2 regions of the Bermanella marisrubri genome follow, and region 1 is predicted to be linked to the other one. Evidence: predicted binding sites of a transcription regulator. Region 1 holds the regulator's gene; the other holds the start of a gene.

Region 1 (8,188 bases):
GGACCACCTTTTTGCAGGTCCTCAAAATTTTTCGGAAGGAAATCCACCGCACCCGCATCAAGTGCGTCCAAGGTGACTCGAGCACCATCATAGGTAAGTGAGGAAAACATTAATACCGGTGTGGGCGCCACTTCCATGATTTTACGTAATGCCGTCAATCCATCCATCACTGGCATTTCATAATCCATGGTAATAACGTCGGGTTTCAATGATTGAGCTTTCTCTATGGCTTCTTTGCCGTTATTCGCAAAACCAATTATTTCTACGCTTGCTACTGGTTTTAGAATTTCTGAAATCCGTTTCTGGAAAAACATCGAATCATCAACAACTAGAACTTTGATACCCATTGATGCTCCGTTATCCTTTCATTCCAGCGATTTTTAGTCGATGTTATGCAGCCACTACACCGCTACGTTTTGCGTAATGTTGCAGCATACTAGGTACATCCAGTATCAAGGCAATACGACCATCACCTGTAATTGTCGCACCCGCCATACCTGGCGTTCCTTGCAGCATCTTACCTAAAGGTTTTATTACCACTTCTTCTTGACCGACCAATTGATCAACAACGAAACCAACTCGCTGACTGCCCACATTTATAACTACAACATGGCCTTCAGTTACTTCCACATTATGGCTGTTGGGAATTACCCAGCGTTTCAAATAAAAGAGAGGAATCGCTTTTTCACGGACAACAACGACTTCCTGTCCATCTACCACATTCGTTTTAGTGAGATCTAAGTGGAAGATTTCGCTCACACTCACTAGTGGGAATGAAAACGCTTGATCTTCCAGCATCACCATTAGCGTTGGCATAATGGCTAAAGTTAACGGCACTTTAATAACGATCTTTGATCCTTTACCAAGCTGGGAATCGATATTGATTGTGCCGTTCAGTTGTGTGATTTTCGTTTTCACAACATCCATGCCCACACCGCGGCCAGAGATGTCACTGATTTCGGTTTTGGTTGAAAAGCCAGGCGCAAAAATCAAATTATACGATTCAGAGTCGCTTAGACGATCAGCTGCATCTTGATCCATCACACCTTTTTCGACGGCTATTGACTGCAATTTTTTAGGATCCATGCCTTTACCATCATCTTGAATAGACAATAGTATGTGATCACCCTCTTGTTCAGCACTTAATATGACTGTGCCATTGCGTGACTTGCCCGAGGCCTCGCGTTCATCAGGCATTTCTACACCGTGATCCACCGCATTACGTACTAAATGCACTAATGGGTCAGCCAAGGCTTCAACCAAGTTTTTATCTAAATCTGTTTCTTCACCACGTAATTCTAATGTAACTTCTTTTTTCAAGTTACGCGCCAAATCACGAACCACTCGAGGGAAACGCCCAAATACTTTCTTGATGGGTTGCATCCGTGTTTTCATCACAGATGTTTGCAAGTCACCTGTCACCACGTCTAAATTTGACACCGCTTTTGACATGGCTTCATCGTTACTATTTAGACCTAAACGCACAAGACGATTACGAACTAAAACAAGTTCACCAACCATGTTCATGATTTCATCGAGTCGTTTCGTATCAACCCGTACAGTTGCCTCGGCCGACGGCGACTCTTGTTTCTTCTCTGGTTTTTTCGCTGCTGGACGCTCAGCTTTTGCAACAGGAGCCGGCGCTTCCTGTTTTGGAGCTTCAGCTTTAGCGGGCTCTGCATCTGGCTTCTGAGCTTGCGGCTCTGGCTCAGATGTTACTTGAGACTCAGCACCCGTTTCGCTTGGGCCTTTGCCTTTTCCGTGTAATTTATCCAGCAGTTCTTCAAATTCTGATTCTGTAATTTCTTCATTGCCATCTGCAGCAGGAGCTGCAGGTGCCGCAGTTTCTGCTTGTTCACTGCTACTGCCAACGTCATCCGTTTTGCTAGGCCCATTACCTGAACCATGCAGTTGATCAAGCAATGCTTCAAATTCGTCTTCGGTTATTTCGTCTTCATCTGAGGCGGCCGGAGTGCTGCCAACATCGAACAAGTCATCATCGCTACTGGTCGTTTTGTCATCTTTGGCAGGAGCGGCATCATTGCCATCTAAGGCATCCAATAAACCTTCGAATTCATCATCAGTAATATCACCAGAATCACCACTCGAAGTTGCTTCATTTGACGTATCTGGAGCACTGGTAGGAGGTGTAGGGGCTGCTTCTGCTTTAGGCGCCGGAGCTGCTCCCGCAGGTTGCGAAAAGATTTTCAGATCATCAATTAAGCTTTGGTCTGCTGGCTCAGGCATTTCTCCGCCACGAACCGTCTCGAACATATCATTGACACTATCAAGCGCACTTAAAACCACGTCCATCAAGTCTGCATCAACTTGACGTTGGCCATTTCGGAGTATGTCAAACACGTTCTCTGCAACGTGACATAAATCCACCAGCGGGTTAATTTGTAAGAAACCCGCGCCACCTTTTACCGTATGAAAACCACGAAAAATAGAGTTCAATAAGTCTTGGTCATCTGGTCGATTTTCTAAGTCTACCAATTGCTCGGAAAGCAGCTCTAGAATTTCCCCTGCTTCTACAAGGAAGTCCTGGAGGATTTCTTCATCAGCGTCCAAACTCATCCCTTTGCTCCTTTAGAAACCTAGACTCGACAGTAAATCGTCAACATCGTCTTGGCTGGCTGCTACATCTTCTTTCTCATCCGCATTAATTTGAGGACCCACACCTTTATCTGGATTTTGTTCCTCTTCTTCCTGCGCTTCTAGTTCACCATGCTCAATACCTGTCATGCGATCAACATGTCCGGCCATGGCAACCAAATTCACTAAACGGGCTTCTACATCCGTGACCATCGTCGTAATACGTTGGATCACTTGCCCTGTTAAATCTTGAAAATCTTGTGCCAGCAAAATCTCATTCAGATTTGTGTTCAGTTTTTGAGTATTTTTACTGGTGCCTTGCAGAAAAGCATCAAGGCGCTTTGCTAATTCTCTAAACTCCGCGGGTGACATTTCTTTCTTTAAAAATCGTTGCCATTCCTGGTGAAGCTCATTAGATTCCTGTGCAATACCGTCAGATATAGGGAGGCTTTCCTCTACCTTATCCATAGTTTTATTGGCCGCCTTGTCCGTCATTTCTACAACGTATGCTAAACCTTCATTTGCTTCATCAATATCGCTAGCTGCGCCCTGATGCGCATCAAGTTTGAAATTTTTGATGGACTCGTGAAGAGCCCGAGTCAATCGGCCTATTTCTTGGTACAGACTTTCATCTCGTACCTTTTGTAAATCCTGAATCACCGAAACCGCACCGCCTAAATCATTTTTCTCTAGACGTTCAAATAATTCCTGTGCTTTTTCAGAAAAACGCTGTTCGAACTCGCTGCCTGATTCTAAATCCAAAGCCGCCATCTACTTGCCCTATGTAACCGCTTACAAGCGCTCAAAGATTTTTTCAATCTTTTCTTTTAGTACCGCTGCCGTAAATGGTTTTACTACATATCCATTCACACCGGCTTGCGCTGCTGCCACTATCTGGTCTCGCTTGGCTTCTGCCGTTACCATCAGAACGGGAAGGTCCTTCAGGCGCTCGTCTTCACGAACATGCTTTAGCAGTTCAATTCCTGTCATACCCGGCATATTCCAATCCGTGACCAAGAAATCGAAGTCACCGCTTTTCAGCATGGGCAACGCAGTGTTGCCATCATCTGCTTCTTGGGTATTTGTGAAACCCAAATCCCTTAACAGGTTTTTAATGATTCGTCTCATTGTCGAAAAATCGTCCACAACAAGAATTTTCATATTTTTATCCAAAGCTACCTCCCAGCGCCCTGGCCAATGACTTTATTGCCTATTTTTAGTCTAGACACACTTACCAAGTTATCCAGCAAGCATGTCAGCAAAATAAAGTTGTCGGCAGGTTCGGTCCTGTGAATGACTAATAATTAATCCTAATAAAACCTAAATTAAGCATAGCTATTAATTTATAGGTTGCAGAAATATTTACTGAGCTTTTAGGGCAAACTATTGCCCTTCGGCCCATTCCTGTAGACGTGCGCGCAAACGATGAGCCGCCTGCGAGTGTATTTGACTGACGCGAGACTCACTCACTTCTAATACCGCACCGATTTCTTTTAAGTTGAGTTCTTCGTCGTAATAGAGAGCGAGGACGAGTTGCTCTCGTTCAGGTAGTTGACTGATTGCCTTGGCAAGCTGCTGTTGGAAATGTTCGCTTTGTAGGTCCTGGAGCGGGCTCTCGTCATCATGACCCATGAAGTCGGACTCCTGCTCACCTCGCTGCTCTAACAAATCCTCAAAACTGAACAAACGCGATCCGGCCCCATCTTGTAAATGTTGATGGTATTCTTCCAATTCCATACCTAGGGCTTTTGCTACCTCTTGATCTTGAGCATCGCGACCAGTTTGAGATTCTACGTAGCGGATAGCTTCGCTGATGCGACGGCTATTGCGATGCACACTGCGTGGTGCCCAGTCGCCTTTACGAATCTCGTCGAGCATGGAACCGCGTATTCGGATACCCGCATAGGTTTCGAAGCTAGCACCTTTACTAGGTTCGTACTTCTGTGCTGCCTCGATTAATCCAATCATGCCTGACTGAATAAGGTCGTCTACCTGCACTGAGTCAGGCAATCGGCCTTTCAAATGGTGAGCAATACGTTTTACCAAGGATGCGTATTCTTCGACCAGCGTATTGAAATTTTGTTTTTCATCACCGAGATACATGGCTGCACCACTGTTCATGGTTATACGTCCTACCCACGTACTGTCGACAATACCAAGTTTTCAACAAAAAACTCCAAGTTACCTCTGGGGGTTGTTGGCAAGGGCCAGCTATCTACTTTTTTTGCTAATGCTTTGAAGGCCAAGGCTGCTTTAGCACGAGGATAGGCCTCAATCACTGGTCGCTGGCGCTGTACCGCGCGCTTAACAGCATCGTCTTGCGGCACACACCCCACATACTGTAATGCCACATCCAAAAAGCGATCTGTTACTTTAGTAAGCTTAGCAAATAAGTTATGACCGTCTTGGCTAGTTTTGACCATATTGGCTAGAATACGAAAACGAAAAACACCGTGATCGCGATTAAGAAGCTTTATCAGTGCGTAGGCGTCCGTAATACTGGTGGGTTCATCGGTTACGACCACCAAGACTTCTTGGCTGGCTTTCACAAATGACACCACACTGTCACCAATACCGGCTGCAGTATCCACAATCAGTACATCCAGTTGATCACTAATCGAATCAAATGCACGAATCAATCCAGCATGTTCCCTTGGTTCTAGTGTTGTCATAGCCTGTGTGCCTGAAGCAGCGGGAATAATACGTATACCACCTGGGCCATTGACCATGACATCACGGAGACTGGCTTCCCCAGAAATAACGTTGCTGATATTTTCTTTAGTGGTCAGCCCCAATAACACGTCAATATTAGCGAGTCCCAAATCCGCATCCAAAACCACAACTCTTCGCCCCATCTCTGCAAGAGCGATTGCCAAGTTGACTGACACGTTACTTTTACCAACGCCTCCCTTACCGCCGGTCACCGCGATTACTTGAACTGGATGCATGGATTGGTTATCTCCTTTGTTCTGTCGGTAAGCATCTAGGCTATACAACTCGCTCATGACCACACTCCCTGAGCTTCTGCCTCATCCTGCGACGCTTGTTCTTGCTTCGCCATTACAACGGCGCGCTTAACTAATGCCTTGGCACTGGCCACATGAAAATCGTCTGGTATGCGCTGGCCGTCGGTCGCATAAGACAAATCTAAACCACTCTCTAATAATGCACTTAGCGCATCACCTAAACTGCTGGCCTCATCTAGCTTGGTCAGAACACAGCCGCCTATTCCGGCTGCTTTATAATTATGATAGACCTTACGTAAGACTCTGCTGGTACTAGTGGCGGGTAATGTTAATAAGGTATGAACACGGCCTCGCAAAGAAGCCAGCTGTTCTAATTGATAGTTCAGCATTGGGTGCTGTGGCGTCAAACCAGCGGTATCAATGAGCACAAGATCACAGTCACTCAGCTCATCAAGGCACTTGCTCAAGGTATGCTCCTGATCTGCCACCTGCACTGGAACACCTAATATTTGTCCCAACGTTTTAAGCTGATCATGGGCCGCTAAACGATAATTATCCATGGTCACGAGGCCAATGCTGGCGTTTTCGTGTTCCAATGTAAAACGCACCGCCATTTTCGCGATGGTCGTGGTTTTACCGGCACCGGTTGGCCCAACCATGGCATAAACACCGCCGCGTTTCAGTCGATCACTGGGGCTAATATTCATATGCTGAACTAAGTCTTGCAGGATTAATTGCCAAGCGCCTTTTTCATCTGCGTGACTGACAACGTCATGCACCAATTGGTAAATCACCCAATCATCAAACCCCATGTTTTCCAATCGTTGCCAGAACTTTGCTTGCAGTGCATTGGCTGGTGCGTATTTTTTCCAAACAAAATTGGCTGGTTGCTGTAGTGCTTTTTGTCCATCTCCGCACAACATTTCTTTCAAGTCATGTAGCTCATTGCGCATATCATCAAGCATGGCGAGGCGTTCTTGCTTTTGCTGTGCCTTAGGCTCACGTTGCAGAGGCTGCACAGGATCTAATTGGCTATCTCGACGCGTTTTCATTTCGTCCAGTGCCATACGCAATGCTTCTTTATCTTGGCTGGCACTAATAGTTTTTGCACTTCCGCCATCACGCTGGCGCTTCATGGTTTCCAACTGTTCTTGAAGTTGCAGCTGTTCATTAACCTGTTTTCGTTCATCATCCGATAGGAACGGCCATGGTTCTTTTTCTTTACGACGCTCTTGCGTATTTTTATCGCGAGAAAAAGTAGGTGAAGGTAAATGGCTGTCATCCACTTCGCCGTCTTCAGTAAATGCCATTGGCGGAGCAGAGGTTTTCGCACTAGAAGGTTCGTAGTTCTGCGCCACGATAATCTCGACACCGCCTTTCACTCTATGATTAGACAGAATGACGGCATCCGGGCCCATTTCATCGCGCACGGTTTTCAGCGCTTTTTGCATACTGCTGGCGGTAAAACGACGAACTCTCATACTCGGTATCTCACATCGTTCGGTTCACACTATGCCCCGATGGTGGCGGCAATGGTTATTTGTTTGTTATCAGGTATTTCCTGATACGAAATGACATGTAGGCTATCGGTAACATTACGAGCAAAATTCGATAGCACAGGACGCAAGGTAGCGTTTACTAGCAACACAGCAGGATTACCTGCCATTTCTTGATTGCGAGCAGCTTCCACCATAGATTGCTGTAACTTTTCGGCCATTGATGGTTCAAGAATCATCTGATCGCTCTGCCCTGTTTGTTGTCGGTTCTGCTGATAGGTTTTGAGCAATAACTGTTCCAATGATGGATCTAGGGTAATAACGGAGAGATCTTGCGCGTTACCATAGATACTATGCACGATGAGACGCTTTAAGACTCTTCGAACCTCGACTGTTAATGCGGCAGTATCTTGACTATCGACCTGAGTGTTCGCCAAAGCTTCGGCAATACTGCGCATGTCGCGCACTGGCACGCCTTCCTGTAACAAGTTTTGCAAGATCGTTAATAGCTGACTCAAATTAAGCGTGTTGGGCACTAATTCTTCGGCGAGTTTCGGTGACACACTAGCAAGTCGATCCAGCATTTTTTGTACTTCTTCGTGACCGATTAGCTCTGCACTATGGCTTTGTAGTATTTGATTTAAATGAGTGGCCACCACTGTACTGGCGTCCACTACGGTATAGCCAAGCGTTTGCGCTTGATCTTTTTTACCGCTTTCAATCCACACAGCTTCTAGGCCAAAGGCTGGATCAATGGTTTCAATACCTTCTACGTTACCAAACACCTGACCCGGATTAATGGCCATATCGCGATCGGGTTCAATCTCGGCCTCGGCAACGGCCACGCCCATTAATAAAACTCGATAGGCATTAGGAGCGAGGTCTAAATTATCTCGAATGTGAACACTAGGAATAAGAAAACCAAGATCTTGTGAAAGTTTTCGGCGAATGCCTTTAATGCGTCCCAACAATTGGCCGCCCTGACTTTTATCCACTAATGGAATTAAACGATAGCCTACTTCCAAGCCAATGATGTCCACCTCTTCGACGTCATCCCAGTCCACATCCTTGGTATCGTCGGGCAATGCAGGTTGCGCCGATCCACCAGACAAGGCTTGATTAGAGGAACCA
Region 2 (8,188 bases), 380 kb from region 1:
CAATACTGGGTGCAGATAACTTAATGCGTTTGCACTCCGGAATGCCCACGGATAATCTCAGAGTCTAATTCAGGTCATCAGCTTGATGACTTACTTCAAAGCGAAGCATTAAATTGCTTGTAGAGATGTCTTTCGGTATCGGCGGATAGGGATTAGCCGACAACACCTTTTTCTTTACCCAATCTTTATAGTTCTGGTTTTCGCTACTGGCATCTGTTTTTATTTTGTAAGCAATGCCAGAGGGCATTAGCCAGATTGTGACTGATGTCTGTCCAAGTGTGGGGGCCTCTTCCATTGTAGTGAGTAGATGCTGAATGACAGCATTGCGATAGCTTTGTTCCGCAGTTAATACCGTGCCGGATAGGTCTTTGTCCTGACCTGTTTTGGTGAACTGTACTCGGCGATCTTCAGAGTGAATTTGGTTGGCTTGTGTTTTTGCTTGTGTCGTTTGTTGTTGGCTGGTTTTAGCGTTGATCATCGAGCTATCTTCTTGTTTTTTATGGACTAGCTTCTGACTTTCACTTTGCCAATGTTTTGAGTCTTCAAGAAGTAATATATGAGCGCTACCTTTGCTGGATGCCTGTGGTTTTTCACTTTGCCATTGTACAAACAGTAATCCGTGAAAAACGATCGATATGAGCAAAGCTAAGAGATAGCGCAAATGCATTAAAAATTATCCCTAGTTTGACGGTAGGATTTAAGTGACGGCCAATGTATTATAACGCGCTTATCCTTTCTTACTAACCGCCTCTGAGTATTTTGCTTAGTGTGCACACTATAACCACAATAAACGTTTGGAGTGATTATGAGTATCCTTGTAGGTAAAAAAGCCCCTGACTTTACAACTGCTGCTGTGAAGGGTGACGGTTCTATCGTTGATAACTTCTCTTTGTCTGACACCATCAAAGGCAAGTACGCGGTTGTTTTCTTCTATCCATTGGACTTTACCTTTGTGTGTCCTTCAGAAATTATCGCTATGGATCATCGCGTTGAAAAGCTTAAAGAACTCAACACAGAAGTGATTGGTGTGTCTATCGACTCTCACTTCACGCACAATGCATGGCGAAATACTCCAGTAAACGAAGGTGGTATCGGCCAGCTTCAGTACACTCTAGCGGCTGATATGGATCATGCGATTTGCCGTGCCTATGGTATCGAATCAGAAGGCGGTGAGTCTTACTACCCAGCGGGCGTAGCCATGCGAGCAACGTTTGTTATTGACCAAAATGGTGTTGTACGTCACCAGGTTGTTAACGATGAGCCTCTAGGTCGTAACATGGACGAAGTGGTTCGTATCGTTGAAGCGCTTCAGTTCTTCGAAGAGAATGGTCAGGTATGTCCTGCAGGTTGGAACAAAGGCGATTCTGGTATGGTTAATACGCCAGAAGGTGTAGCTAAGTACCTATCTGAAGAAGCTGACAAGCTTTAATCTAGTACTGTTCCGTTAGGATTAGATTACTAGATAAAAAAACCGAGCCTAGGCTCGGTTTTTTTGTGGTTTGTCCATAAGTTGATGGGCTTTAGCGCCTATCATCATGGCAACCACAAAAATAATTACGTCTGTATAGCCATAACTGAGGGCGGCAATGGCAGGTCCTGGGCAGTAACCCACCAAGGCCCAGCCGATACCAAATATAATCGCGCCACCAATCAGTTTCCCATCTATTTTTTGTTTATTGGCTAAATGGAAGTCTTTATCGAGAACCGGTCGGTTACGTTTGTGTAAAACCCATTGAAAACTAGGAATAGCAATCAATAGAGCGCCCACCATGACGAACATTAAGCTTGGGTCCCAATTTCCAGCAATGTCTAAGAAGCTTTGTACGCGCTCTGGATTATTCATATCACTTGCGGCCAATCCAATACCAAAAAGTAATCCGCATATGGCTGAGATAATTAAATACATTTAAGGGCACCTCTTGTAAGTCACTTTAAGCTCTGGCCTTGATCGTGTTTCAAGATCAAGGCGTGTTATTGAAGGTCTAACTGGTTAAATCGAAATATCACAACACAGATGTTGGAACACGAGCAATGCCCCGAAGGGCAAGGCCTGTACCACTTTCCTTTTGTGTCAGCCTTCTGGGAAAGGACTCGTCATTACGCTGCGAAGCCTTCCTTGAATGAAAGCACTACAGGCATCTTGCAGAGTCAAATTGACTTACAAGAGGTGCCCTTCATTAAACCTCCCAGCCAAGTAAATGTTGCGCGATAAAGTAACAGGCAATAGCTGCGCCCATGAAGGCGAGCGTAGCGACGATGGAGCGTTTGGAAAACCGGGCGATACCTGCAATGCCATGTCCACTGGTGCAGCCATTAGCCATGGAGGTACCAATGCCCACTAATAGCCCACCGATGATTAATAGGGGTAAGGAACTGTCTGGCGCATCGGGAAAAGGACGTTGCGAAACCAAGTGAAAAAGTTGCGTGCCCGCAATCATGGCGACTAAAAAGGTGATACGCCAGAGGTTATTGCGCATGTTTGTGGCCATAAGCGAAAAGGCCATGCCGCAGATGCCTGCAATGCGGCCGTTCATAGCAAATAAAACACTTGAAGATAGGCCAATGGCGATACCGCCGCCAAGCACATGAAGCCAAGATACTTGATCAAATAGTGAAAGCATGGTCTTGCGTCTCAGATAACGTTTTTTATTAAAGCGCTGTAAAAGTAATAACTAGCCGAGGAAGTAACGATTAGTCTTCGTCCTTTTCGTTTTCCTTAACGTGCTGTTCATAGGCCCAATCCCAGCCGCCAAGTTGTTTCCATTTATTAACGATGAGGGCAAATAGCTCAGCGGTTTTTTGCGTGTCATACAAGGCGCTGTGAGCCGAGTGATTATCAAAGTCGATACCCGCTAGCTTGCATGAACGCGCAAGAACTGTGTGGCCTAATGCAAGTCCACTAAGCGTAGCTGTGTCGAAACCAGAGAATGGGTGAAATGGGCTGCGCTTTATGTTGTTGCGCTCGATAGCTGCATTTAGAAAGCCGAGGTCGAAATGGGCATTATGGCCGACCAAAATCGCGCGTTTGCAACCTTTTACTTTCATGGCTTTACGGATCGTTTTAAACATATCTTTAAGGGCAGGGCCTTCGTCTTCGGCGCGACGATCGGGGTCAAATGGATCGATACCAGTAAAGTCCAACGCGCTTTGCTCTAAATTCGCTCCCTCAAAAGGCTTAATGTGAGCAGACATGGCCGGGCCAGGGAGCATATTGCCTTGTTCGTCCATATCCATGATCACCATGGCAATTTCTAACAATGCATCCGTTTGAGAATTAAACCCTGCGGTTTCTACGTCTACGACAACAGGCAAGTAACCACGAAATCGAGACACCAGCGGATCTTCAAAGTAATCACCCATGAGAGCCCTTAATCTAATAAATTGCCGCATTGTAGCGTATCTGCTTAGTTCATTCAGCTATACAGGATTGAAGAAAGTACAAAATTGGCCGATAACATTAGAGATAGTGTTCATCGAGTCTCGGTTATCGTCCATGAAACGTATTTTATTTTTGCTTTATATCGCTTGTTTAGCCAATGTGAGCCACGGATTGGTATTTCAGGCTGAGGTGGAGCAGACCGAGTGGCGTTTAAGCCCATCGATTTTTGAATGTGAGTTTACTCAGCCTATTCCCAATTATGGCGAGGCTGTGTTTTATCATGAGGCAGGCGAAGACCTGTTGTTTCATCTGAGGACCAAGAAAAACCTGATGGGTGAGGGGATGGCAGCTCTTCATATCGAACCACCTGAGTGGTTGCCAAGTCAGATGGCACAAGATCTTGGTCTCGTCGATGTTAAGAACAGCAGCAAACCCATCCGAGTAGACCACGATCGAGCTAATAAAATGATGCAGAGCTTAATGCAGGGGCTCAGACCAACGTTTACGCGGCGAGCTCGGTATGACCCATCTCAATCTATTCGAGTGGCGGTGTCTCCTGCTCGTTTTAATAGTTTTTATAATGATTATCTAGGTTGTGTGGCCGGCTTATTGCCAGTGAATTTTGGGCAAGTATCGCGCAGCAAGGTATTTTTCCCAGGTGGTGGAGCTGCGTTGGACAAACAGGCTCGGAAGAAACTCGATTTAATCGCTCTTTATGTCAAGGCGGATCCAGAAGTTCAAGCGATTTATATTGATGGGCACAGTGACGCATTAGGTCGACGTTATAACAATCGTCGTTTATCTGAGGATCGTGCATTGAAGGTGAACGAATATCTAATCGAGCGTGGTTTGGATGCCGAGATTATTACCACTCGATATCATGGTGAACGATATCCCGTGGCTTCTAATGCAACCGCGGCTGGGCGAGCGCAAAATCGACGTGTCACTATCCGCTTAGAAAAACCCGATGAAGAGTTAGAGACCAGTTTAGACTATTGATCTCGCTAGGCGCTTGTTTTCAACTCATACTTACTTATAATCACTGTATGTTAATACAGTATTTTGATTATGCCTCGTCAAGTTCTGCATGTCGATTGTGATTGCTTCTTCGCTGCGGTCGAGATGCGAGATAGCCCTCAATATCGTGATATTCCTTTAGCTATTGGCGGCTCGAGCGATCGTCGTGGAGTGATTTCAACTTGCAACTATGTCGCCAGAGCCTATGGTGTTCGTAGCGCCATGCCCTCGGGTCAAGCTTTAAAGTTATGTCCAGACCTCATGCTTATTCGAGGTGACATGGAAAAGTACCGCCGTGTCTCTCGTGAAGTAATGAGCATTGTGGAAAGCTATGGGTTAGCCTTCGAGCAGGTATCCATTGATGAAGCTTATATTGAAATCTCACCTCATTCCCCCGGAAAGATCATCGCGCAGCAAATACGCCAGCAGGTTGAAGCTGAAATTGGTATCACAGTATCCGTAGGGATCGCGCCGAATAAGTATTTAGCCAAAGTAGCCAGTGATTGGAATAAGCCAAATGGTCAGTTTGTAGTAGAACCTCAAGCGTTGAACGAATTTGTGAGAACTTTGCCCGTAGGTAAAATTCCGGGTGTGGGGCCTAAAAGTGCAGAAAAATTGGCAAACATGGGGATACACTCATGCGCGGATGTGCAAGCCATAGAACTTGCGGATCTTTTGAAGCGTTTTGGCCAATTTGGAAAAAAACTGTATGACCGAAGTCGAGGCATCGACGATCGAACTCTATCGAATGGGCGTGAACGTAAATCTTTAAGCGTTGAACGTACTTTCGCAAATGATATAGAAAGCGAAGAAGAGTTACAGCAAGTAGCACAAGATTTATGGTTGCGCTTTCAATCCCGTATTGAGGCCAATGCAATTCGCTTAAGAGATGTGACACCGTTTGTAAAAGTGAAATTTGCAGATTTTCAAGTCACCACGTTGGCGAACCATCAAAAAACGGTGGATTTAGATAGTTTTATCGAGCTCATACAACAGGCTAGGCGGCGCCAAGAAAAATCTATTCGATTGATTGGTATTGGCGCGCGTTTAAAGCAGAATTTGACTCAAATGGAACTCTTTGATCAAGCCACCGCAGAATTAGACATAGACTCTAGCAAGTCTTCTCTTAGCTCATTGAACTCTACCTCATGAATTTCTAGATAATCGAGCGCGGCCAGCAGAGTTCGTTGCTCTAAATCACTTTTCTCAACTTTCCAGTAATTTTGATACTCTTGACTAATGCTTTTAGCCAGAACCAAAATAGCCAAGAGGTCGGCCACACTGGTTGGTAAGGTTTTTTTACCAGTCAGCACGCTGTGTGCGATGGGTTGGTAACGGATGGAGAGTGCAACTTCGCCAGGCATAAACCATTTTTTTGTGAGCATGGCACCCTGAAAGAAATGGTCGGTAGAAAAGTGTTGGCGTTCTAAAGCACATAACTCATGAGTCGGCTGTTTACCGTGAGTATCAAAAAACGTTTTATACTCGGGCAGTGATTGTATCATGATCGCGACACCCGCGTTATGCAGCATGCCGGAGGTGTAGGCTTGGTCAGCATTAGGTAGGCGGTATCGTTTAGCCAAGAAATCACTGATACTGGCGACTTCTGCTGCCGATTCCCAAAAGCTCTCGAGTAATGGCACGTTTTTAAACGTTGTTCTGACCGTCATCGCCTGAATCAGGCTGACTACTTTGCTCATACCCATAATAGTCACGGCGTTCTCTATACAATCCACTGACTCAGGTAGCCCCATCCATGGACTGTTTACTGCAGCAAGCAGAGCTGAATAAAGAGCTACATCTTGTTTGATTAGGGCGGCTAAACGCGTTAACTCAAGATCATCGTCTTTCATGAGTTGAGTAAGTTCGAGCATGATTTGCGGTCGCGGTGGTATAGAAAGGTCGTTCATAAACGTTTGGTACTCAGATATTTTTGAGTACTATAGTGCGAATTGAGTGTGACGTGGGTCACATAAAGTATCGCAAACGTTTCTGAATGTAACCGCTGGCAATCCATTTCTACAAAGATACAATGCACTTACTTACTTATAAGGATTTCTCATTCCATGCGAGGTATGACCTCAAATTTTGATCCAGACAAAAAAATAGATTGGTCCGTGATTCGACAGATGGGCCCCTACCTTTTTGAATATCGCTATCGCGTTTTCTTAGCTTTGCTTTGTCTTGTGGGTGCCAAGGTGGCCAGTGTCACCATGCCGTTTATTCTCAAAAATGTGGTCGATGATCTTGATGCTCAGTTAGATGCAAACTCCCTGGCTTTAGTTTCTGTGCCCATTGCTTTATTGATCGCATATGGTTTTGTGCGTTTTGCCAATGTTGTATTGGGGCAGATTCGCGATACGCTTTTCGGGCGTGTTACAGAGCATGCCATGCGTCGAGTTGGCCTTCGAGTCTTTAAGCATCTGCATAGTTTAGATCTTGCTTTTCATTTGAACCGGCGTACTGGTGGTTTATCGAGGGATATAGAGCGAGGCACCAGCGGCATAAGTTTCTTAATGAGGTTTTTGGTTTTTAATATTGTTCCTACGTTCCTAGAGCTGATCTTCGTGATGGGAATATTATGGATTGAATACCGCGTCGAATATGCACTAATCGTGTTGTTTTCTGTAATCGCTTATGTTTGGTTCTCTAAGGTCACAACGGACTGGCGTACACAATTTATTCGTGAAGCAAATGATGCGGATAACGTATCGAACACACGGGCCATTGACAGCCTGATTAACTTTGAAACTGTTAAATATTTCACCAATGAGCAATATGAGTCAGAACTGTACGACAAGAACTTAGAATACTGGGAACAAGCGAGGCGCAAAAATCGTTTAACGTTATTTCTTTTAAATGCAGGTCAAATGCTTATCGTTAGTATATCGATGACATTGATGCTGTTGCTTGCAGCTTATGATGTGTCGAATGGCGTGATGACGATCGGTGATTTTGTATTAGTGAATGCGTTTATGATGCAAATATTTGTACCTTTAAATTTTTTAGGTTTTGTTTATCGTGAAATTAAGGCGTCTATGGCAAACATTGAGAAAATGTTTGATCTACTCAAGATTAAATCTCAGGTCCCCGAATCTAGCGACGCCTCGGTATTAAAGGTTGATCATGGCGACATAGAGTTTAATGGAGTTTGTTTTTCTTATGACGAGCGGCAGATTATTAAGAATTTAAATTTTGCCGTCCGTGCTGGGGAAAAAGTAGCAATTGTAGGAAGTAGTGGCGCGGGTAAATCCACTGTCGCCAAATTGCTGTTTCGGTTTTACGATATAGACGAAGGTAGTATTCGTATTGATGGGCAAGATATTCAAACCGTCACTCATCACAGTTTACGCTCCTCTATCGGTGTGGTGCCACAAGATTGCGTGTTGTTTAATACATCGCTGTTAGAGAACGTTCGCTACGGGCGCCCTGATGCGTCTGAGCAGGAAGTAAGTGAAGCTTTGCGTCTCGCTCACTTAGACTCTTTTATTTCTCAGTTACCAAACGGCCTTGATACAGAAGTTGGTGAACGTGGATTGAAATTGTCTGGTGGTGAAAAACAGCGTGTGGCAATTGCGAGAACCATCTTGAAGCAACCAAAAATTTTGTTGTTTGATGAGGCTACAAGCTCCCTTGATAGTCATAGTGAAAAAGCGGTACTTGAGGCTATTGAAGCAGTATCCAAGGGTAAGACCAGTCTCATGATCGCGCACCGGCTCTCGACCATTGTAAATGCCGATCGTATTTTGGTGTTGGAAGAGGGTGAAGTGAGGGAGCAGGGCAGTCATGCTG

What was found. Region 1 encodes FliA, which starts transcription of late flagellar genes. Its sites were predicted from a motif close to CTAAAGTTNNNNNNNNNNCNGCCGATA; they were not measured.
Region 2: the regulator FliA is predicted to act here: its motif matches at 3,428-3,454, upstream of HF888_RS10110 (flagellar protein MotY).

The regions. Positions count from the first base shown of each region.
Region 1 covers NZ_CP051183.1:2,550,017-2,558,204, forward strand. Annotated here, with positions in the region: gene HF888_RS11830 (protein-glutamate methylesterase/protein-glutamine glutaminase) at 1-347, opposite strand, end outside; gene HF888_RS11835 (chemotaxis protein CheA) at 391-2,577, opposite strand; gene HF888_RS11840 (protein phosphatase CheZ) at 2,590-3,366, opposite strand; gene cheY (chemotaxis response regulator CheY) at 3,388-3,756, opposite strand; gene HF888_RS11850 (RNA polymerase sigma factor FliA) at 3,979-4,716, opposite strand; gene HF888_RS11855 (MinD/ParA family protein) at 4,728-5,600, opposite strand; gene flhF (flagellar biosynthesis GTPase FlhF) at 5,597-7,042, opposite strand; gene flhA (flagellar biosynthesis protein FlhA) at 7,072-8,188, opposite strand, start outside.
Region 2 covers NZ_CP051183.1:2,166,761-2,174,948, reverse strand. Annotated here, with positions in the region: gene HF888_RS10140 (MiaE family protein) at 1-68, shown strand, start outside; gene HF888_RS10135 (TonB C-terminal domain-containing protein) at 65-667, opposite strand; gene HF888_RS10130 (peroxiredoxin) at 806-1,429, shown strand; gene HF888_RS10125 (DUF6691 family protein) at 1,478-1,906, opposite strand; gene HF888_RS10120 (YeeE/YedE family protein) at 2,178-2,621, opposite strand; gene rnt (ribonuclease T) at 2,692-3,360, opposite strand; gene HF888_RS10110 (flagellar protein MotY) at 3,494-4,378, shown strand; gene dinB (DNA polymerase IV) at 4,448-5,548, shown strand; gene HF888_RS10100 (HDOD domain-containing protein) at 5,479-6,306, opposite strand; gene HF888_RS10095 (ABCB family ABC transporter ATP-binding protein/permease) at 6,463-8,188, shown strand, end outside.